DNA from 3 places in the Tardiphaga sp. 839_C3_N1_4 genome. Region 3 is predicted to be linked to each of the others. Evidence: predicted binding sites of a transcription regulator. Region 3 holds the regulator's gene; each other region holds the start of a gene.
The links. The regulator PhoB, encoded in region 3, activates phosphate uptake and scavenging genes when phosphate is short. The targets are predictions, from matches to a motif close to TGTCATNNANCTGTCAT.
Positions count from the first base shown of each region.

Region 1 (7,731 bases), 2.0 Mb from region 3:
CTGTGCAAGACGGTTACTCTCCGAAGTGTGATAAGAGGAATCTCCCCGTGTCAGCCTCTCTTGATGGCGAAATTCGCGACGGTCGTCATCATATGCGGGTCCGCGTTTATTTCGAAGATACTGACGCCGGCCAGATTGTTTATCACGCAAACTTTCTGCGTTTCATGGAACGCGGCAGAACGAATTACTTGCGTTTGCTCGGAACGAGTCAACAAGAGCTGCTGAAAGAAGCGCGAGAGGATACGCCCGGCTTTGCCTTCGTTGTTCGTTCGATGAAAATTGATTTTCTAAAACCGGCAGTCCTGGACGATCTGCTTGACGTCGTCACGGTTCCACAAGAGGTGAGGGGCGCTTCGATCCTGCTCGGGCAGGAAGTGCGCCGCGGCGATGAGTTGCTGCTTGAGGCCAAGGTCAAGGTGGCCTTCGTGTCCGGCGGCCGCGCCAAGCCGATTCCGAAGGCGCTGCGGATCGCCATGAAGGCCGATCAGATTTAGCAATCGCCCCATAGGTGAAACGGCATCGACTCCGCATGCGGCAAGGCTACAATCTTGGCATATCGCAAAGCCGAGGGTCCCATGTCGCGTCCACCGTTTCCGCCCTTCACCCGAGAGACCGCCGCCCAGAAGGCCCGCATGGCCGAGGATGCCTGGAATTCACGCGATCCGGTGAAAGTGTCGCTCGCCTATACCGAGGACTCGACCTGGCGCAATCGCGGCGAGTTCTTTCAGGGGCGCCCGGCGATCGTCGAATTCCTCACCCGTAAATGGGCAAAGGAGCACGAATATCGGCTGATCAAGGATTTGTGGGCGTTCGACGGCAATCACATTGCCGTGCGCTTTCAATATGAATGGCATAACGACGCGGGCAACTGGCATCGCTCCTATGGCAATGAGCAATGGGAGTTTGACGAGGCCGGCCTGATGCGCCGCCGCGAGGCGAGCATCAACGATGTGGCCATTGCTGAGAAGGATCGCCGTTTCCTGTGGCCGGCGCCGGGGCCGCGTCCGGCCGATGTGCCGGGTCTCGGCACCGACCCGTTCTAACTAAAGCGAACCGCTATCGACCACGAATTCGACGCGCTCGGCGACGAAGCGCGAATGCGTAGCGCTGAGCGGCGTGCCGTCGGCATCCACATCGATGGAATCGACAATCAAGATCGGACGCCCGAGTGCGACACCAAGCCGTGTCGCATCGGTCGCGTCGATGATCCCCGCGGTGACCTTCGTCGAGGCGCGGCGATAGTCCTTGATGCCGTAATGCGCCAGGGCCTTAGTCATCGAGCGCACGCGCTCATAGACCTTGCCGAAATCGGGAAAGCGTTCGGCCGACAGCCAGTTGGTGCCGACGCAGATCGGCGTCTTGTCCGCCAACCGCAAGGCTTCAATGCGGATCAGCGGAGCGCCGGCTTTGAGGCCAAGCTGCCTTGCGAGATCGCGTGTTGCCACATCGTCCCAGGCTCCGATCAATTGCGCTTGCGGCTCGCGCCCGCCGGCACCGGCAATTTCCGAGAAGCGCGTGCGTGATCGCAGGGGATATGCAAGCTTTGGCGATTCCACATAGGTGCCGCTGCCGCGCTCGGCGCGCACCAGGCCGCGTTCGGCCAGGGTCGCGAGGGCGCGGCGCACGGTGTGGCGATTGACGCGGTAGATGTCAGCCAGTTCAGTCTCGCCGGGCAGCTTTTCGCCAGCACCATAGCGGCCATCTGCAATGCCGCGCTCGATGCCGTCGGCCACATGCCGCCAAAGTGCCACGCCTGTTGGCTTGTCCTGAATGGTCACAAAATCGGTCCCGGAATGATGTCGACCACGCATTAGCGAAAAATCGTGCCGCTGTCACGAAACGGTCATTGCCTCCGCCTATAAAGTTGTCTAGTAAATCATACAACTTGTTGAGCGACGGTGACATGACTTCATCCTCCCTGAACCACCAGCAGGCCCGACGCCGTGAGGCGATGGGGGTGCTTGGGCACTGCGCCACGGCGGATATCGCCGGTTATCTCGATGCAGTGGCTGTTCCCGCCCATGAACAACTGCGTCAGCCGGAGAACGGCCTAGTGATGCTGCGCGGCCGGATCGGCGGCGATGGCGCGCCATTCAATCTCGGCGAAGCGACCGTGTCGCGTGCCGCTGTACGGCTTGCCAGCGGTGAGGTCGGCTTCGGCTACACACTGGGCCGTGACGGCGCGAAGGCGCACCTGATCGCGCTCTGCGATGCACTCATCCAGACCAGTGAATTTTCAGATGCTGTCGAGAGCAAGGTGCTGACGCCGCTGCGTGCGCGCGTCGTCGCCGATGTCAAGCGGAAGGCCGCAGAGACCGCAGCGACCAAAGTCGATTTCTACACGCTCGTGCGCGGGGAGGGCTGATCATGACGACAGTTGCGGAAATGCCGGCCGGTTTCGCGGATAAGGTCCTCGCAGCGCAATCGACCTTCCGTTCGGTGATGGATGCGATGGCGCGTCCCGGCACCGTGCAGCGGATTCAGGCTGTTTCGGGCGTACCTGCGCCGATGATGCGCGGCGCGGCCGCTATCGCGCTCACGCTGTTCGATCAGGACACGCCGGTGTGGCTCGATAGCAAGTTGGCGGCGACGATGGATGTTGCCAAGTGGATCAAGTTTCACACCAGCGCGCCGGTCATCGCCGATCCCGCCGTGTGTGCCTTCGCCGTGGTGGCTGATGCTGCCGCGCTGCCGTCCTTCGAGCACTTCGCCTTCGGCACCGGCGAATATCCGGATCGCTCCACCACGATCATTCTGCAGGTGGCGAGCCTGACTGAAGGCCCTGCCTATGAGCTGCGCGGCCCCGGTATCGATGGTGCCACAATCCTGCGTGCTGCGATCGGCGTGCCGGATCTGCTAGATCGCCTTGCGCTGAATGCCTCGCTGTTTCCCCGCGGCATCGACCTCGTGCTGGTGTCCGGCGAATCCATTGTCGCGCTACCGCGTACCACGCGTCTTGTCGCGAAGGAGGGCTGAGCATGTATGTCGCCGTCAAGGGTGGCGAACGCGCCATCGAGAATGCGCATCGTCTGCTCGCTCATGAACGCCGCGGCGATCGCGACGTGCCGGAAATATCGCTGGCGCAGATCTCCAATCAGCTCGGTCTCGCCGTCGATCGCGTGATGACCGAAGGCTCGCTCTATGACCGCGAGCTCGCGGCGCTGGCCATCAAGCAGGCACGCGGTGACATGATCGAGGCGATCTTCCTGCTGCGCGCCTTCCGCGCGACGCTGCCGCGGTTCGGTTCGAGTGAGCCCGTCGATACGTCGCAGATGCAGGTGCGTCGCCGCGTCTCCTCGACCTTCAAGGACATGCCGGGCGGCCAGGTGCTTGGCCCGACCTTCGACTATACGCATCGTTTGCTCGATCCGGTGCTGACCGGCGAATCCTCGCCCGAGCAGCCGGCCATGACCGATGTAGAGCCGGGTGTGATGCCGCGCGTCACCGATATTCTTGGCCGCGACGGCCTGATCGAAGCCTCGCCCGCAGAAGATCCCGAAAAGCCTGTCGGCGATCTCACGCGCGACGCGCTGAGCTTCCCGGCAGACCGTGATCTGCGCTTGCAGAATCTCGCGCGGGCCGATGAAGGCTTTCTTCTGTCGCTCGGCTATTCATCGCAGCGCGGCTATGGCCGCAACCATCCTTTCGCAGGTGAAATCCGCCTCGGCGAGGTCGAGGTTGAATTCATGGCCGAGGATGTTGGCTTCGCGGTGCCGCTGGGATCGATCACGCTGACCGAATGCCAGATGGTCAATCAGTTCAAGGGCTCGGATACCGAGGCGCCGTGTTTCACGCGCGGCTATGGCCTCGCTTTCGGCCAGAGCGAACGCAAGGTGATGTCGATGGCACTGGTCGACCGCACGCTGCGCGCGCGCGAGCTTGGCGAGGACATCAAGGCGCCAGCACAGGACGAGGAATTCGTCATGTCGCATTCCGACAATGTGCAGGCGACCGGCTTCGTCGAGCATCTGAAGCTGCCGCATTACGTCGACTTCCAGTCCGAGCTCGGCCTACTCCGCAAGCTGCGCAAGGAATTCGCCGACGCCAACGAGACGCCAGTTGCTCTTCAGGAGGCCGCGGAATGAACGCGCCGACATATAATTTCGCTTATCTCGACGAGCAGACCAAGCGGATGATCCGCCGCGCCATTCTCAAGGCCATTGCGATCCCCGGCTATCAGGTGCCGTTCGCCAGCCGGGAAATGCCGATGCCTTACGGTTGGGGCACCGGCGGCGTGCAGGTCACGGCGGCGATCCTCGGCCCCATCGACAAGCTCAAGGTGATCGATCAGGGCTCCGACGATACGACCAATGCGATCTCGATCCGCAAGTTCTTCGAGAAAACTGCCGGCGTTGCGGTGACCACGAGCACGGGCGATGCGACGGTGATCCAGACCCGGCACCGCATTCCCGAAGCGACGCTGCAGGCGCATCAGGTGCTGGTCTATCAGGTGCCGATCCCGGAGCCGCTACGCTATCTCGAGCCGCGCGAGACCGAAACGCGGCGCATGCATGCGCTCGCCGAATACGGGCTGATGCATGTGAAGCTCTATGAGGATATCGCGCGCTTCGGCCATATCGCGACGTCCTATGCCTATCCGGTGAAGGTCAATGCGCGCTATGTGATGGATCCGTCGCCGACGCCGAAATTCGACAATCCGAAGATGGACAATTGCGTGGCGCTGCAGCTGTTCGGCGCCGGCCGCGAGAAGCGGATCTATGCGATCCCGCCTTACACATCGGTTGTGTCGCTGGATTTCGAGGATCATCCATTCGAGCCCTACAAGCACAAGGCCTGCTGCGCGCTGTGCAACGCCGGGGATTCCTATCTCGACGAGATCGTCACCGACAACAAGGGCAGCCGGATGTTCGTCTGCTCCGACACCGATTATTGCGAAACGCGGCAATCACAGGGGCATCGCGGCAGCGAAAATGCTGCGCCCTATGCGGAGAGCGCAAATGCTTGATGTGACAGCGAATTCAACTCAACGCGCTGCGCCGGTGCCGGCCAGCGACGAGCCATTGCTAGTTGCGGCAAACCTGGGAAAATCTTATGGCCGTCTTGCGGCATGTCGCGACGTGTCGTTCGAACTCTATTCCGGCGAAGTGCTGGCCATCGTCGGCGAGTCCGGGTCCGGCAAATCGACACTGCTGCAGATTCTCTCCGCCCAGTTAGCGCCGACCGCCGGCAGCGTCTCCTACCGGATGCGCGACGGCGTGACCCGCGATCTCGCGGCGATGGGCGAAGCCGAGCGCCGCTTCCTGTTTCGCACCGACTGGGGCTTCGTGCATCAGGATCCTGCGATGGGTTTGCGCATGGCGGTCTCGGCCGGCGCCAACGTCGGCGAGCGGCTGATGGCCGTGGGCCAGAACCACTACGGCAAGATTCGTGATACCGCGACCTCGTGGCTCGAGCGCGTGGAAATTTCGCCCGAGCGTATCGACGATGCACCGCGGACCTATTCGGGCGGCATGCGGCAGCGGCTGCAGATCGCGCGCAACCTCGTCACCGAACCGCGTCTGGTCTTCATGGACGAGCCGACCGGTGGCCTCGATGTCTCTGTGCAGGCGCGTTTGCTGGACATGATGCGCACGCTGGTCAGCGAGCTTGGCCTCTCGGCCATCGTCGTGACGCATGATCTCGCGGTGGCGCGGCTGCTGTCGCATCGCGTGATGGTGATGCAGGGTGGACGCGTAATTGAGACCGGACTGACCGATCAGGTGCTCGACGACCCCCGCGAGCCCTATACGCAACTGCTCGTTTCCTCGATCCTGCCGGCGTGAGGTCAACATGATTCCGATGATCGATATCCGCAACGCCGAAAAGACCTTCGTGATGCACCTGCAGGACGGCATCCGCCTGCCTGTGGTGCGCAACGTGTCGTTCCATGTCGCGCCTGGCGAATGCGTCGTGCTGTCCGGCCCCTCCGGCGCCGGCAAATCGTCGATCCTGAAGATGATCTTCGGCAATTATCGTTGTGACGGCGGCACCATCGGAGTGCGCCACAACGGTGATGTCATCGATATCGCCACCGCCGAGCCGCGGCAGATGCTGAATGTGCGCCGCGACACCGTCGGCTATGTCAGCCAGTTTCTGCGCGCGGTGCCGCGTGTGGCCGCCATCGATGTTGTGGCCGAGCCGCTGCTCGCTGCCGGCGCAACGCGCGAGGAGGCCCGTGCGCGGGCCGGTGCGTTGCTTAAGCGCCTCAACATTCCCGAGCGGCTGTGGAAGCTGCCGCCCTCGACTTTTTCCGGCGGTGAGCAGCAGCGCGTCAATATCGCGCGTGGCTTTATCTCCGATCTGCCAATCCTGTTGCTGGACGAACCGACTGCGTCGCTCGATGCCGCCAACCGAGCCGTGGTCGTCGAGCTGGTCGCCGAGAAAAAACGTGCCGGCGTCGCCATGGTTGCCATTGTGCATGACGACGAAGTGCGGCACTTGATCGCCGACCGGCTGGTGGATGTCACGTCATTTGCCGCTGCTGCTGCCTGAGAAAGAGAACCATGACCGCATCACCGACCGAAACCGTCATCGGCAACGCCAGGATCGTTCTCGCTGACCGCGTGATTGACAAGGGCTGGATCGCCTTCGCTGGTGGACGTATCGCCGAATTCGGCGAGGGTGATGCGCCACGCGGTAGCCAGGATGCGCACGGCGACCTGATCATGCCGGGTCTTGTCGAACTGCACACCGATCACCTCGAAGCGCATTTCATGCCGCGGCCCAAGGTGTTCTGGGATCCCATCGCCGCAGTGGTCTCCTATGACGGCCAGCTGGCCACGTCGGGCATCACCACGGTGCTCGACTCGGTGCGGGTCGGCTGCGAGGACTCAAGCCAGGGCATCGACAGCTATGCCGGCGTGCTGGTGGATTCCATTGCATCTGCCGGCGAAGCCAGTCTCCTGCGGGTCGATCACTTCCTGCATCTGCGCTGTGAGATTCCGATGCCAACCGTGGTCGAGGAAGCGAAGGCGCTATTGGCGAAGCCGAACGTTCGGCTGATGTCGCTGATGGACCACACGCCGGGGCAGCGCCAGTTCCGCGACGAGGAGAAGCTGCGCACTTACTATCGCGGCAAAGGTGGCAAGAGCGATGCCGAGCTCGATGTGATGTTCGCCCAGCGCCTGGCCTGCCAGCAGCAATATGCGGCCGGCAATATGCGGGCGATCGTGGCGCTGGCCCACGGGCGCAACATTCCGCTGGCGAGCCATGACGACACGACGGAAGACAACGTAACCGAAGCTGTTGGAGATAAGGTCTCGGTGGCCGAATTCCCGACGACGCTGGAAGCGGCCCAAGGCCTGCATAAGGCCGGCATCGGCATCCTGATGGGTGCGCCAAATGTCGTCCGCAACGGTTCGCATTCGGGCAATATCGCGGCGATCGATCTCGCCCGAGAAGGCATGCTGGATATCCTGTCGTCGGACTATGTGCCGTCGAGCCTTCTGATGGGAGCCCTGCAACTCTCGAGCAAGGTGCCCTCAATCGATCTCGCGAGCGCGATCCGCACGGTGACCAAGCGACCGGCGGAAGCCGTCGGCCTTAGGGACCGCGGTGAGATCGCAGTCGGCAAGCGTGCCGACGTGATCCGCGTCCATGTCGCCCATGACGTGCCGGTGGTGCGCAGCGTCTGGCGCGAGGGAAACCGCGTGGCATGACCGACACCGCGGCGATATCCGAGCCTGTTGCGCGCAAGGTCGGCCCCGGCCGATTGGTGCTTGTGGTCGGTCC
Region 1 is NZ_JBPWQD010000001.1:5,634,026-5,641,756, forward strand. Features, by position in the region: gene ybgC (tol-pal system-associated acyl-CoA thioesterase) at 48-494, shown strand; gene AB8A38_RS26990 (nuclear transport factor 2 family protein) at 576-1,043, shown strand; gene phnF (phosphonate metabolism transcriptional regulator PhnF) at 1,044-1,778, opposite strand; gene phnG (phosphonate C-P lyase system protein PhnG) at 1,904-2,365, shown strand; gene phnH (phosphonate C-P lyase system protein PhnH) at 2,368-2,976, shown strand; gene AB8A38_RS27010 (carbon-phosphorus lyase complex subunit PhnI) at 2,979-4,085, shown strand; gene AB8A38_RS27015 (alpha-D-ribose 1-methylphosphonate 5-phosphate C-P-lyase PhnJ) at 4,082-4,966, shown strand; gene phnK (phosphonate C-P lyase system protein PhnK) at 4,959-5,783, shown strand; gene phnL (phosphonate C-P lyase system protein PhnL) at 5,791-6,492, shown strand; gene AB8A38_RS27030 (alpha-D-ribose 1-methylphosphonate 5-triphosphate diphosphatase) at 6,504-7,658, shown strand; gene phnN (phosphonate metabolism protein/1,5-bisphosphokinase (PRPP-forming) PhnN) at 7,655-7,731, shown strand, end outside.
Region 1: a site for PhoB is predicted at 1,831-1,847, ahead of phnF (phosphonate metabolism transcriptional regulator PhnF). Genes of this name have one in related genera too.

Region 2 (7,731 bases), 2.4 Mb from region 3:
TGCAGCAAGAGCGAGGCGAAATCGGAGGTGCCGAGCGGGTGCTTCGATGACCCCAGCACCTTGCCGCCGTTCTTCGCGATGTAATTGGTGGCTTCGGCCTCAATGCCCTGCCCCAGCGCATAGTTCACCGTGAGAAAGTACCAGTCATCACCGCCCCGTTGCATCATCGCCGTCGCGGTGGTGTTGCCGGTGGCCCAGGCGTCGTTGACCCACTGGATGGTGTTCGGCGAACAATCCTTGCCGGTGAGATCCGAGGTCGCCGTGGACGACGCCAGGAACGTCATCTTTGTGTTGCGAGCGATATTGTTGATGGCGAGACCGACCGACGAATTCGGCACGTCGACGATGGCGTCGACCTTCTCGACATCGAGCCATTTGCGCGCGATGGCGGAGCCCACATCCGCCTTGTTCTGATGGTCGGCATAGACGATCTCGACCTTGATATTCTTGCCGCCGCCGTTGAAGTCCTCGGCGGCCATCCGCGCGGCTTCCACCGAGCCCATGCCGTTGGTGTCCTGGAACACGCCGGAAATGTCGTTGAGCACACCGACCCGCACCACATCGTCAGACACCTGCGCCTGCACCGCCGTCGCCATCACGCAGGATGCCGCTGCGGCAAAAAACGTCTTCAAGCCCTTCATTTCGCCTCTCCCCTCTACCTTGATTACGCGGGTCCGGACGTTGCCGGTCGCGGTCTTGCTTGCGAGTTACACCTGTCGCTCCGGCAGCCGGAGCACGAGGCCATCGAGCGCCTCGGTGATCTTGATCTGGCACGACAGCCGACTGTTCGGCAGCCGCTCGCTGGCGACGCCCTCCAGCAACTCATCCTCGTCGGCACCGACTGTGCCAACTTTGCCCAGCCAGCTGTCGTCGACATAGACGTGGCAGGTGGCGCAGACCGCGCCTCCGCCGCATTCGCCCGTAATGCCGTCGATGCCATGCAGCAGCGCCGTATACATGGCGCTATCGCCGTCATTGGCGCTGACTGTCTCGGCACGGTCGTCGTGATGAATGAACGTAATGCTCGGCATGGAATCCTCAGGCAGGCGTGAAGGTGACCGGCAGGCTTTCGAGCCCGCGCAGCGTGTTGTTGTAACGGCGCTTGACCTCGCCGGTGATCTCGATCGCCGCGACCTTGCGCGCCAGTGCGGAGAGCATGACCTCGCCCTCAAGCCGCGCCACGAGCTGGCCGACGCACATGTGGATGCCGGAGCCGAAGCCGACATGGCCGGACGTCTTGCGGGTGATGTCGTAGCGTTCGGGATCGGCCCAGCGGCGCGGATCGCGGTTGGCGGCGGCCAGGAACATCAGCACCTTCTCGCCCTCACCGACACGGCAACCGCTGATCTCGACATCGCGTGTCGTGGTGCGGAAGAAGGTCTGCACCGGACTTTCGTAACGCACGGCCTCCTCGAAAGCATTGCGCGCCAGCGGCAGATCGCTGCGCAGATGCGCGAATTCTTGCGGGTAGCGCGCCAGGCAATAAACGGCAGCGCCGATACCGTTCACCGTCGTGTCCAGCCCTGCGGACAGCAATGAGCGCACCAGCAGCGGCGCCTCGTCGGCAGTGATGTCGCCCGTGTCGACCCGCGCATGGATGCAGGCGCCGAAACCGCCCGGCGCGAGATTGTCGCGCTGGCATTGCGCGGCGACATAGGCCTGATGAGGCGCCGAGCGTTCGATGGCGTCCTGGCGCAGCTGGTTCGGCGGACCGAAGGCGTTGAAGACAAGACCGGCATAAGGCAGCAGGTTTTCGCGGCCCTCCTTCTGCAGTCCCATCGCATCGGGGAACACCGATAGTGGATAGGCTTCGGCAAGATCCGCGACCGCGTCGAAACTGCGCCGCTCCAGCAGTTCATCGACCTTGGCATCGGCTGCCGCGGCGAAGCCGTCACGCAGTTGCTTCATCACCGCGGGCGACAGGACCTTGTTGAGTACCGCGCGCGTGCGCGTATGCGCTGGCGGATCGGCTTCAAGGATGAGGCTCTGCGGACGCCACGGTTTTTCCCTGGCAAAGTCGCTAAGACCCACGCCGCGGCTCGAGCAGAACGTCGCGGGATCGTTCAGGACTGCATGAACTTCGGCATAGCGCGCGACCGCGTAGACGTTCCATTTGTCGAGATACACCACGGGCCCGGCTTCACGCAGCACCTCGTGGGTGGGGTGAGGATCGGCGAAGAAGTCCATGGCGAAGGGATCGACGTCGAGGTGGACGACGGGCTGAGACGATGCGTCGTTCGGCAGGGCTCCGCCAAAGGACAGCACCGGCGGGGTGTGGGGCGATGCCGTCGTGACCGTGGCAACCATGTGAATCTCCCATATTTTCTTGTTGGCAATTGTGGCTGCGTGTCTCTATTCCTCAGGACCATGTGATCTCGCCGATTTCGACGACGTCACGCTGGCAGGCAGGATCGTGGTGCATGAGCAAGAATGGATCGGGAAAAACGGTTCGAAAGCCCGCCAAGACGAAAGTGACAAAGGTCAATGTCAGGACTGTCGCCGCGAGAGCGCCCGCTTCGAAAGGCGGGCAGTTGCTCGATCTTGAGCGCTATGTACCGGCCTTCATCACCTTCATTGCAAACAAGCTCTCGCGCAACGCGACCGCGCTCTATCAGAAGCGCTTTGGCGTGAATGTTACCGAGTGGCGCATCATGTCGCTGCTGGCGATCGAGCCCGGCATTCCCGCCTCGCGCATCTGCCACGTCATCGGCTTCGACAAGGGACCGGTCAGCCGCACGCTTGCCATGCTGGAAGAGCGCGGCCTGGTCGCCATCAATGCCGACCCGGACGACGCGCGCACCCATTCGATTACGCTGACCACGAAGGGTCGCACGACCCATGACGCCGTTATCGTGACCGCGCTGGAACGCGAGCGAAAGCTGCTGTCCTGTCTGGATGAAAGCGAACGCGAAGTGCTGATCGACTTGCTGCGACGCATTCACGGCAATCTCGGCGCGGTAACCGGCTAGGCCACCACGCGTTACTCGCGCGTCATCAATCGCTGTCCCGCACAAGCGGTCCACCATCGTTTCTCTCCCTGCAGGGCCCGGCAGTTGACTGCTCTCGCATGCGCCCTCTTTGGAAAGGCTCTCACGAATTAGTTGCCTAGGCAACATAAATATCGGGACGGTTTGTCAGGAGAGGACAAGGATTTTCTGCCACGATCGCAAACGTGCACTGCGGCACGCCCGTTGCCGGATTTCACAGAGATTGTTAGAGGAAACCGATGACCTTGCCCCTCGCGCCCCATTCCGCCGACGCGCTGCTGTTCGATCTCGGCCGTGTCGTCATTGATTTCGATATCGAGCGAACGGTGGCCGCATGGGCCGAACGCGCCGGGTGCAAGCCGGCGGATATGCTGGCGCGCTTCGTTCGCGACGAGACGTTCTGGCGTTATGAGACCGGCCTGATCAGTGACGAAGAATTCTTCTCATTGCTGCGGAAATCGCTGGGCGTCACGCTCTCTGACGCAGAGCTTCTTGCAGGCTGGAATGCCACGTTTATTGGCGAAATGCCCGGCATCGCACCGCTGCTCACGCGGGCTGCGGCGCGCTTGCCGCTCTACGCCTTCTCAAACACCAACACCGCCCATGTCGCGCATTTCTCACAGCACTACGCCGAGGTGCTCTCGCATTTCCGTGAGATATTCCTCTCGTCGACAATCAAGCTGCGCAAACCTCATGCGGATGCCTACCAGCACGTGATCTCGGCCATCGGCGTCCCCGCTGAGCGCATCGTCTTCTTCGATGACCTGAAAGAAAATATCGAGGGCGCTCGCGCCTGCGGATTGCAGGCGGTGCATGTGACCTCGCCGACATCGGTCGCCGAGGCGCTCAAGGCACTCGGGCTTTAGGTCCGCGAGATGCGCTGGAAGGCGATGCTGGTGAGCACGCCGAGCAGTGCCCAGAACAGCAGGCTGGTCAGGACCGCCGCAACCACGAAACTGTGCGACAGCGCTTCGGGGACATCCGTATGGCCAGCCGGTGCCTGCGGGGCTCCGATCAGATGCGGCAGCACGATCAGGCCGAGGCCGAGAATGGCGGCCCATGACGCCTTGCGGAACACCAGCAGGCCGAGCCCGGCTGCGGTGGCGCAGGCGGTGCCGATCCACCAAGTCTGACGCAGTGTGAGGTCGGCGACAGGCATTCCAGGCAGCTCCGGCGGCAGGCCGAGGCCGGGCGCCGCCGTGAAGACAACGAAACCGCCGAGACCCCAGAACAGCCCTTCCCGCCAGCTCACGGCCCGGCCGCGCAGCGCGAAGATGCCGGCCAGCAGCAACGCGAAGCCGATGGCCGTCAGGATATTGGCGCCCGTAGTGAAGGCATTGCGCTGCAAGCCCTCGGCAGGCTCCCATTCGGCCTCATGACTATAGGCGGCGGCGCCATGGTCGTGCATATGGGCGGGCTGCGCGGCAGCCGTCGGCGCAGAAGCAGCAGGAGCTTCCGCCTTGCGCTCATAAACTTCGCTTTTCTGGATCAGGGGAATGGTCCCGACCATCTGGGCGCCGGTGATGGCAGCGCCAGTGATCACGCCAGCCAGCGCTGCCGAGAAAACGATCGACCTGAAAACGGACATGTCTCAGTGGCAGGGGAATGCGTTGGCGTGGCGCGTGTCGTGGGCCGCATTGTGGACGGCGCTGATATGCGAGAAGCCGACCACACCGACGATGAACAGACCGAGCGCCATGGCCAGAACGGCCTGCACGACGACATTGACGTCGGTGGTAACGGCGGAGATCTGGGCGGTCTGGGTCTGTTGCATCGGAATCCTCACGAAATAGAGGGGCAATTTAGCCGAGTTGCCCACGCGGCGCGACCGTTAATTTTGCATCGCGCGGGCGAGATCGCGGCTGGTCAGATGAAAATTCGCATCCGCCGCCACCGAGGCCTGCGCGAGTTTGACACTGGCCGCCGCCTGGAACACCGCTCTGTGGTCTTGAAAATAGGCCGCGCAGTCCTCCGGCGACGGGTAGCGTCGGAGCAGCGTCCGGAACGCATGACGGTGCACCATGCACAGCCCGCGATGGCTGGACGGCCGGAATGCCAGCGCATCGACATCGGCCCGCCAGACGGGCGCTTCATCGTCGGTTGCGGCGTGGTTGTCGGTCATGATCGCCAATGTCTATCGTGTTTCCCTGCCCTGCCAAAGCGGCTCTGGTTTTGCGTCCGCTCCCGCTCTCCGCTATGACGGGCGCCCACACTGCCGGAGATCCCCGCGATGGCCCTGATGCCGGTTACCGATGCCATGGCCGCGATTCTCGCGAGCGCCGATGCGCTGCCTGAGGAGATGGTGCCGCTGGAAGACGCGTTCCACCGCGTGCTTGCCCGCGACATCGCTTCGCTGCGCACGCAGCCACCGGAGCCGATGTCAGCGATGGACGGCTATGCGGTGCGCGCCGCCGATGCGACTTTGGGCGCCAAGCTCCGCGTGATCGGCGAGATCGCCGCAGGCAAGCCGTTCGACCGTCCGCTGCAGACCGGCGAAGTCCTGCGGATCTTCACCGGCGGCGTGTTGCCCGCTGGCGCCGACGCCGTGGTGATCCAGGAAGACACCGCGCGGGATGGCGATATCGTCGGGATCAACGAGGCCGCGATTTCCGGCAAGCATATCCGCCCGGCCGGCGTCGATTTCAACGAAGGTGATGTCCTGCTCCGCGCCGGCACCCGCCTCACCGACCGCGATCTGGCGCTTGCCGCCGGCATGAACCATCCGTCACTGCCCGTGCGGCGACGGCCGGTCGTTGCCGTGCTCGCCACCGGCGACGAACTGGTCATGCCCGGTGCGGTCCCCGGCCCCGGCCAGATCGTGCTCTCCAATGGCTTCGCGCTGCGTGCGCTGGCCCGGGCCGAAGGCGCCGAGGTGATCGATCTCGGTATCGCCATCGACACGCTGGAGGCGACCATGTCAGCCATTCAGCACGCGATCGATCTGAACGCCGACCTGCTGATCACCACCGGCGGCGCGTCAGTCGGTGATCATGACCTCGTGCAGCAATCCCTGATCAATGCCGGCGTCGAGATGGCGTTCTGGCGCATCGCCATGCGGCCCGGCAAACCGATGATGCACGGACGCCGCCAGGGCATGCGCGTCATCGGCCTGCCCGGCAATCCCGTCTCGTCCTATGTCTGCGGCTTCCTGTTCATGGTGCCGCTGCTGCGCGCGCTATCCGGCCGAAACGAGGTCGCTCACACGCTCGAACCCGCGGTGCTCGGCCGCGACCTCGCCGCCAACGACCAGCGCGAGGATTACCTGCGCACGCGTCTGGAAACCCGTGGCGACGGCACCGTTGTGGCGACGCCAGTGATGAAACAGGACTCGTCGCTGCTGGGAAATCTGGCTGTTGCCGAAGGACTTCTGATCCGCAAGCCATTCGCGCCGGCCGCGGCTGCCGGCGATTCATGCGCCATCATTCGACTGCCAACCTAGCGGCGCCCCCTCATAGAACGACGCCGCGTTCGGAACTCTCACCTGCGGCATGCTTCCAAACCTTTTTCCTGACTGAGATACCTCAACGCGGTTTCAGTCACTGAATTGTCACGTAACGCAGCGAGAGATCGCAGCGAAACAAGATCGGTGGACAAATGGACTATTTCAAACGCTTCAATTTCCTGTTTGCGATGCCAACATTCGACGCCGACGATCTTGAGGGCATTCGCCTCAATCAGATCGTCGATGAGATCGAGCGTTCCGGCTTCGAGGTCGTCAAGGCGCGCAAACTCGAAGACGCCACGATCGCGGTCCAGACCGACGCAGCGATCGGCTGCATGGTGGTCGACTGGGGCAAGAAGGGCCTCGAAGGCAAGACCGCGGCGCTGATCAACCTGATGCGTAAACGCGGCCTCGATTTCCCCATCATCCTGCTGATCCGTCGCAAGCGGTTTGAAGACGTGCCGGTCGAGGTGCTCGATTTCATCGACGGCTATGTGTTCCTCTCAGAAGAAACCCCGCCCTTCATCGCCAAGAACCTGATCAGCCGGTTGAAGCAATATGCCGAGACGCTGAAGACGCCCTTCTTCGGCGCACTGGTCGACTATGCCGAAGAAGGCAACCAGCTCTGGACCTGCCCCGGGCACAATGGCGGCGTGTTCTACAGCCGCAGCCCGATCGGCCGCGTGTTCATGGAACATCTCGGCGAAGCGGTGTTCCGCGACGACCTCGACAATTCGGTGCTCGATCTCGGCGATCTGCTGACCCATGAAGGCCCTGCTTTGCAGGCGCAGAAGGAAGCCGCGCAGATTTTTGGCGCGGAGAAAACCTACTTCGTGCTCAACGGCACCTCGACCTCCAACAAGGTCGCGCTATCGGCTTTGGTCACCGATGGCGACCTCGTGCTGTTCGATCGCAACAACCACAAGGCGGCTTTGCACGGCGCATTGATGATTTCAGGCGGTGTGCCGATCTATGTGCCGACGACGCGCAATCCCTGGGGCCTGATCGGGCCGATGAACTGGGATGCGCTCGACGAGGACGCGCTGCGCGAGTGCATCCGCATCAATCCGCTGGTCACCGACAAAGATGCCTGGAAGCGCGAGCGTCCGTTTCGCGTGGCAGTGATCGAACAATGCACCTATGACGGCACCATCTACAGCGCCGAGATGATCATCGCGCGCATCGGCCATCTCTGCGATTACATCCTGTTTGACGAAGCGTGGGCGGGTTTCATGAAATTCCACCCGCTCTATGCCGGCCGCTTCGCCATGGGGCTCAAGGAGCTCGGCCCGGATTCGCCGG
Region 2 is NZ_JBPWQD010000001.1:1,251,033-1,258,763, forward strand. Features, by position in the region: gene AB8A38_RS06305 (ABC transporter substrate-binding protein) at 1-641, opposite strand, end outside; gene AB8A38_RS06310 (2Fe-2S iron-sulfur cluster-binding protein) at 708-1,031, opposite strand; gene AB8A38_RS06315 (cytochrome P450) at 1,039-2,187, opposite strand; gene AB8A38_RS06320 (MarR family winged helix-turn-helix transcriptional regulator) at 2,421-2,969, shown strand; gene AB8A38_RS06325 (HAD-IA family hydrolase) at 3,227-3,853, shown strand; gene AB8A38_RS06330 (CbtA family protein) at 3,850-4,575, opposite strand; gene AB8A38_RS06335 (CbtB domain-containing protein) at 4,579-4,761, opposite strand; gene AB8A38_RS06340 (hypothetical protein) at 4,819-5,118, opposite strand; gene AB8A38_RS06345 (molybdopterin molybdotransferase MoeA) at 5,218-6,426, shown strand; gene AB8A38_RS06350 (Orn/Lys/Arg decarboxylase N-terminal domain-containing protein) at 6,582-7,731, shown strand, end outside.
Region 2: a site for PhoB is predicted at 6,522-6,538, ahead of AB8A38_RS06350 (Orn/Lys/Arg decarboxylase N-terminal domain-containing protein). Genes of this name have one in related genera too.

Region 3 (7,731 bases):
CTCTTGAACAGGTTCGACATGTGCCAGAGCTTGGTGGCCTGCTCCTGCAATGCGGCGACCATATGTGGGTGCGCATGGCCAAGTGCGTTCACGGCGACGCCGCTGGTGAAATCGAGATAGCGCTCGCCATCGGTTCCAATCAGCCACGCGCCTTCACCGCGCTCGAAAGCGACATCCGCACGCGCGAAAACAGGCAGCAAGTGAGCCTGAGAGAGGGGCGAAGACGTTGCGTTGCTGGTCATAACCGATCCGATCGAAAAGACTGCGGCCGCGTCGATGACAACTGTGCGAAATCGAACAACGGACCCTAGAAACGAAACGTGCCGCCCTTCTCGGGCGGCACGTGGGCATTATTCTATGTGTGCTGTGAAGACTGTCAACCGCGCACTGCGGCTTTCGAGTCACACGGAGTCGCAGAAAAAGCCGATTTTGCAGCTTTACTTGCAGAAGCATGTGGACGCGGCATGCCCGACTCTTGCGCGCGAGTCACGGCATATTGTAGCTTTTGCCTCGTCGGATACGACATCTCGTGCGGCGGTAGATCCTTTTGACACATCCAGTGCGGCGTAACAGCCGGACGCGAAATTCGCGCCCGGTGAGCGCTAAAGGATTCTGACCGCAGGGATTTTTGAAGTCTCAACTCGCAGCGCTGCCCGGTCAGGCCGGCGCTCACGAAGGGAAAACGGCGATGACGGTAATGACATGGACCGACGATCGCGTCGAACAGTTGAAGAAACTCTGGGAAGGCGGCCTTTCCGCCAGCCAGATCGCTGCGGAACTCGGTAACGTGACCCGCAACGCCGTGATCGGCAAGGTTCACCGCCTTGGCCTGTCCGGTCGTGCCAAGAGCCCCTCCTCGGCAGCTCCGCGGCAGCGCAAGGCGCGCCCGGCGCAGCAGATGGTACGCGTCGCCCGCCCGATGGCGCGCGGCAATACCGCGCTGGCCCATAATTACGAGATCGAGGCCGAGCCCGACCCGATCGCCTATGACAACATCGTGCCGATCAGCCAACGCCTGTCGCTGGTCGAACTCAACGAAGCCACCTGCCATTGGCCGATCGGCGATCCGTCGAGCGCGGACTTCTATTTCTGCGGCGGCAAGGCCCTGGCCGGCGCCCCCTATTGCGCGCATCACTCGCGTATCGCCTATCAGCCGGCCAGCGACCGCCGCCGCGCGGTCCCAAAGCCGACGCGCTGAGCTGGAAAGCATCTAAACCAAATGAAAATGCCCGGTGATGAGCCGGGCATTTTTCGTTTTGGGGGAATTGTGAGCGGAGACCTCTCCGCCGTCATGCCCGGCGAATGCCGGGTATCCACGTCTTGGCCGAACACAAAGACGTGGATGGCCGGGACAAGCCCGGCCATGACGAGAATAACTGTCGATAGCGGAGTATTACTCCGCCGCCTTGTCGAAGCGATCGTCCAGCGCATAGCCGGCGCCGCGCACGGTGCGGATTGGATCGGGCTCACCGGCGGGATTGAGCAGCTTGCGCAGGCGGCCGATATGCACGTCGACGGTGCGCTCGTCGATATAGATGTCGCGGCCCCAGACGCTGTCGAGCAACTGCTCACGGCTGAACACCCGGCCCGGATGTTCCAGGAAGAACTCCAGCAGGCGATATTCGGTCGGACCGAGATCGATCGGGCGGCTGGACCGCACGACGCGGCGCTTGTCACGGTCGAGTTCGATGTCGCCAAACGCCAAGACGGTGGCGAGACGCTCGGGAGCTGCACGACGGAGCAGGCCCTTCACGCGGGCCAGGAGCTCCGGCACGGAGAACGGCTTGACGATGTAATCGTCGGCACCGGTGGCGAGACCGCGAACGCGCTCGCTCTCTTCGCCCCGCGCCGTCAGCATGATGATCGGCAATGCCTTGGTTTCAGGCCGTGCGCGCAGACGGCGGCACAGTTCGATGCCGGACAGGCCCGGCAGCATCCAGTCGAGCACCACGAGATCCGGCACCCGCTCCTTCAAACGGGTATCGGCATCGTCGCCGCGCGCGACGGTTTCAACATCATAGCCTTCGGCGTCGAGGTTGTAGCGAAGAAGCGTCGTGAGGGCTTCCTCGTCCTCCACCACCAGAATGCGTGCATTCACAGCCATATGGTCAATATCCTCAGTGACGTCCGAAAAGCCTTTAGGTCATGATCCTTGCGGAAGACTGGCTTCCGCTTTTCCGGATCACGCTTCAGACCGTCGGCGTATTCGCGAATGTGGTCATGTCGCCCTTCGGGCGCTTGTCGAGGATCTGCTGACCCTCGATCATGTAGAACACGGTTTCCGCAATGTTGGTGGCGTGGTCACCAATCCGCTCGATGTTCTTGGCGCAGAACATCAGGTGGATACAGAACGAGATGTTACGCGGGTCTTCCATCATATAGGTCAGGAGTTCGCGGAACAGCGAGGTGCAGATCGCGTCGATTTCCTCGTCGCCCTTCCACACCGTCATCGCAGCGGGCAGATCGTGTGCGGCATAGGCGTCGAGCACGGCCTTGACCTGGGTGGTCACGAGGTCGGTCATGTGTTCGAGGCCGCGGATGAGCTTCAGCGGATGGAAGTCGCTGTCGAGTGCATTGACGCGCTTGCCGATATTCTTGGAGAGATCGCCGATGCGTTCCAGATCGGTGGCGACGCGCAGCGCGCCGACGATCTCGCGCAAATCGACAGCCATCGGCTGGCGCTTGGCGATGGTCAGCACGGCGCGCTCTTCGATCGTGCGCTGCAACTGGTCGATCTCGGCGTCGGTGGCGACGACGCGCGCACCGAGCGCGACGTCCCGGCGGATCAGCGCGTCGACGGATTCGACGATCTGCCGTTCCGCGAGGCCACCCATCTCGGCGACGAGACGGGTCAGCTCCTGCAGATCGTCGTCGAAAGCCTTGGTGGTATGTTCAAAAGCCATCTCAAATTCCTCCCGCGAGTATGTCGCGTCAGCCGAAGCGGCCGGTGATGTAATCCTGGGTGCGGCGATCGGTCGGCGACGTGAAGATCTTGTTGGTCTGATCGAATTCGATCAACTCGCCGAGATACATGAAGGCCGTGCTGTCGGAGACGCGGGCGGCTTGCTGCATGTTATGGGTCACGATCGCGATCGTGTACTGATCCTTCAACTCGTCGATCAGCTCCTCGATCTTCGCGGTCGAGATCGGGTCCAGCGCCGAGCACGGCTCGTCGAACAGGATCACTTCCGGCCGCACCGCGATGGTGCGCGCGATGCACAGACGCTGCTGCTGACCACCCGACAGGCTGAGGCCCGACGCGTTGAGCTTGTCCTTGACTTCGTTCCAGAGTGCACCGCCGCGCAGCGCCCTCTCGACGCGCACGTCCATCTCCGACTTGGAGATCTTCTCGTAGAGGCGGATACCGAAGGCGATGTTTTCATAGATCGTCATCGGGAACGGGGTCGGCTTCTGGAACACCATGCCGACGCGGGCGCGCAGCAGGTTGAGATCCAGCTTTGGATCCAGAATGTTCTGGTTGTCGAGCATGAGCTGACCTTCGGCGCGCTGGCCGGGATACAGGTCATACATGCGGTTGAAGATACGCAGCAGCGTGGACTTGCCGCAGCCCGACGGGCCGATGAACGCAGTCACCCGGTTCGCCATCAGCGTCAGGTTGATCTTCTTCAGGGCGTGGTGTTCGCCATAGTAGAAGTTCAGGTCGCGCACGGTGACCTTGGGACGGGTCTCGCCCTGCAGGGCCGACGGCGGCGGCATCGAGACGGAAGGAACGCCAGACGACACAGAAAGCTCACTCATTTTGCTGTCCTCTCGGCGCCGAGAATGCGCGCGCCAATGTTAAGGGCAAGTACGGTCAAGGTGATGATCAGGGCACCGCTCCAGGCGAGCTGCTTCCAGTACTCGTAGGGGCTCTGCACGAAGTTGTTGATGGTCACCGGCAGGTTGGCCATCGTCTTGGTGAGATCGAGGCTGAAGAACTGGTTGCTCAGCGCGGTGAACAGCAGCGGCGCCGTTTCACCGGCAACACGTGCGGTCGCCAGCAGCACGCCGGTGATGAGACCGGCGCGGGCTGCACGATAGGCGATCCGCTTGATGACCAGGGAGCGCGGCAGGCCGAGCGCCGAGGCCGCTTCGCGCAGCGGGTTCGGCACGAGACCAAGCATGTCTTCAGTGGTGCGAACCACGACGGGGATCACGATCACGGCGAGCGCAAGCGAACCGGCGAGAGCCGAGAAGCCGCCCATCGGAACCACCACCGCACCATAAACGAACAGGCCGATGATGATGGACGGGGCCGACAGCAACACGTCGTTGATGAAGCGGATCACCGAGGTAAGTTTGTCGTGCTTGCCGTATTCCGCGAGATAGGTGCCGGCAAACAGGCCGAGCGGCGCGCCGATGCCGACGCCGATGACGGTCATGATGATCGAACCGACGATGGCATTGAGCAGGCCGCCTTCCATGGAGCCGGGCGGCGGCGTGTTCTGGGTGAAGATCTGCAGGCTGATGCCGGCGATACCGTTGTAGAACAGCGTGAACAGGATCAGCGCGAGCCAGGTGACGCCAAAGAGAGCGGCACCCATGCAGAGCCCACGGATGATCATGTCGTTGCGACGGCGTGAAGCGTAAATCGGGTTCATATTAGTTGCCCGCCTTCTTTTCCAGACGCAGCAGCATCAGACGCGCTGCCGAGAGCACGAAGAATGTCAGCACGAACAGCAGGAGACCGAGCAGGATCAGACCCGATTGATGCAGACCGTCGCTCTCCGCGAACTCGCTGGCGATCGCTGCCGAGATCGTGGTGCCCGGGCCGAAGATCGAGCCCGTGATACGGAACGAGTTGCCGATGATGAAGGTCACCGCCATCGTTTCGCCGAGCGCACGGCCGAGCGCCAGCATGACGCCACCGATCACACCAACACGGGTATAGGGGATGACGACGTTGCGGACGACTTCCCAGGTGGTGCAGCCGACGCCGTAAGCGGCTTCCTTGAGCACCGGCGGCACCGTCTTGAACACGTCAACCGAGATCGAGGTGATGAAGGGCAGCACCATGATGGCGAGGATCAGCGACGCGTTGAACAGCGAGAGATAGGACGGCGGGCCGGCGAAGATCACGCCAAGGACCGGGACGCCTTCGAAGGCGCTGATCATGAACGGCTGCACGTGGTTGGCGAGGAACGGGCCGAGCACGAAGAAGCCCCACATGCCGTAGATGATCGAGGGAATACCGGCGAGAAGCTCGACCGCCATGCCGATCGGGCGGCGCAGCCAGTTCGGGCACAGTTCGGTGAGGAAGATCGCGATGCCGATGCCGACCGGGATGGCGATCGCCATCGCGATCACCGAGGTGATCAGCGTGCCGTAGATCGGACCGAGTGCACCGAGGACCGGCGGATCAGCCGACGGGGCCCAGCGCTGCGTCGTCAGGAACGAGAAGCCGAATTCTCGAAGCGCCGGCCACGCACCAACGATGAGCGACAGAATGATGCCGCCGAGGATAAACAGAACGGACAGAGCCGAAATGCGGGTGATCCAGTAGAACGCCTGGTCCCCGGTCTTGAAGGCATTCAAAGCCTTCGCACGATCATAAGGTCCGGCAGCGTCCATCGAAGAGCTCTGTACGGCCATGTCTGCCACGCCAGTCCCCTGTAATTGTTACAATACCCCAAAACGCATTGCCCTGGAGGGGCTTGTCAGGGCGCGAAGTCAGAAGAGAAGAAGAAAGAAATTCAGCCCTGCAGCAGACGGAGGAGAGATGCCCCTCTCCTCCGCCCACACACCAGATCAGCTCTTGATGTCAGCCGACCAGGTCTTTTCGATCAGCTTGACGACGGGTTCCGGCATCGGAATGTAATCGAGCTCTTCAGCCATCTTGGCGCCCTTCTCGAACGACCACTTGAAGAACTTGATCGCTTCAGCCGAGGCTGCCTTGTCGGTCGGAGCCTTGTGCATCAGGATGAAGGTCGCAGCAGTGATCGGCCACGAGGTTTCGCCCGGCTGGTCGGTGAGGATCACGTAGTAGCCAGGAGCCTTGGCCCAATCGGCGTTCGACGCAGCAGCCTGGAAGGCCGCGACGGTCGGCTGCACGGTCTTGCCAGCCTTGTTGACCATGCCGGTATAGGTCAGCTTGTTCTGCTTGGCGTAAGCATATTCAACATAACCGATGGCATTCTTGGTCTGGCCTACGTTGCCCGCGACGCCTTCGTTGCCCTTGGCGCCAACGCCAACCGGCCACTCGACGGCGGTACCGGTGCCGACCTTGGTCTTCCAGTCAGCCGAGGCCTTCGACAGATAGTCGGTGAAGTTGAAGGTGGTGCCCGAACCGTCCGAACGACGAACGACGGTGATGGCGGCCGAGGGCAGCTTCAGCTTCGGGTTCAGCTTGGCGATGGCAGCGTCGTCCCACTTGGTGACCTTGCCGAGATAGATGTCGCCGAGCACTTCGCCGGAGAGAACGAGCTCGCCCGAGGCGATGCCTTCGAGATGCACGACGGGAACGATCGCGCCCATCACCATCGGCCACTGAACCAGGCCGTCCTTCTCGAGCTGCTCAGCCTTGAGCGGCGCGTCGGTGGCGCCGAAGGTCACAGTCTTGGCCTGGATCTGCTTGATGCCGGCGCCCGAACCGATCGACTGGTAGTTCAAACCATTGCCAGTCTCTTTCTTGTAGGCGTCGGCCCACTTCGAATAGACCGGGAACGGGAAGGTTGCGCCGGCACCCGTGATGTCGGCGGCAAATGCCGAGGTCGAGGCGGCAACGAGGCCGGCAGCGACGATCGCTTTGAGGAATTTCATGGGATGTCTCCAATCTCGTGAGCGACCGCGCCGGATGCGCCAGTTGTGCTCACGCCGCCCGTTTAGGGGTGGTCGATTGTGCTTTTATGATAGTTCCGTGACACTTGGATGACGACACCAAGCATCTGTAAATGCTTTGTTTTTCTGCCTCCGCGGATAATTTTACCGTGCAAATGACAGCGAAAATGCCCTGCCATAAGGGTCATCCCAGGCCGTCAAAATCCGCCGTCACAGGGGTTAACAATATGTTTCAGCAGGCGGAATCCGGCCTCGCGCGCATGCGCGCGTATGACAGCGGCGGGTACGATATTGAGGGTGATCGGACGCAATGCCGCACCATCCACCACGGCTTTTTTGACTGTGTGAGCGAAGCGCAGCGCTGCCCGACCGCCCGAGGGCGGTCGCTATGGGCGCAGGAGAACGAGGGGAGTTTAGGGCGTCAGGACGCCGCGGAGGCGGGAGGCCCCGGCAGCGTCTTCACCTGCGGAAAGGCGGCGGTAAAAGTCGCGCCGTTCTTCGGCACGCTTTCGATCAGCAGCCGGCCGCGATGCCGGTTCAGGATGTGCTTCACCAGCGAAAGGCCGAGGCCCGTACCGCCCTGTGCGCGGCTGTCGCCGACATCGACCCGGTAGAAACGTTCAGTCAGGCGCGGCAGATGCTCGGGGGCGATGCCCGGGCCATAGTCCCGCACGGCGACGCGAATTTCCGGCACACCTTCCGCAGTCGACTCCGTGGTCAGCGATACGTCGACCTTGCCGCCGGATGCGCCGTATTTCAGCGCGTTCTCGATCAGGTTCTCGAACAACCTCAGCAATTCCTCGCGATCGCCAGCGATGGACACCGGCGTATCCGGCAGCGCCATTTCGATCCTGACGTTGCGCTCATTGGCGAGCGGCTCCAGCCCGTCGCCGACCTGACGGATAATGGGGAGAATATCCACCAGCGTATCCGGCCGCACATGCGCCGACAGCT
Region 3 is NZ_JBPWQD010000001.1:3,645,672-3,653,402, forward strand. Features, by position in the region: gene AB8A38_RS17485 (aspartate aminotransferase family protein) at 1-242, opposite strand, end outside; gene AB8A38_RS17490 (GcrA family cell cycle regulator) at 689-1,198, shown strand; gene phoB (phosphate regulon transcriptional regulator PhoB) at 1,394-2,098, opposite strand; gene phoU (phosphate signaling complex protein PhoU) at 2,190-2,903, opposite strand; gene pstB (phosphate ABC transporter ATP-binding protein PstB) at 2,932-3,759, opposite strand; gene pstA (phosphate ABC transporter permease PstA) at 3,756-4,601, opposite strand; gene pstC (phosphate ABC transporter permease subunit PstC) at 4,603-5,601, opposite strand; gene pstS (phosphate ABC transporter substrate-binding protein PstS) at 5,749-6,759, opposite strand; gene AB8A38_RS17525 (ATP-binding protein) at 7,199-7,731, opposite strand, start outside.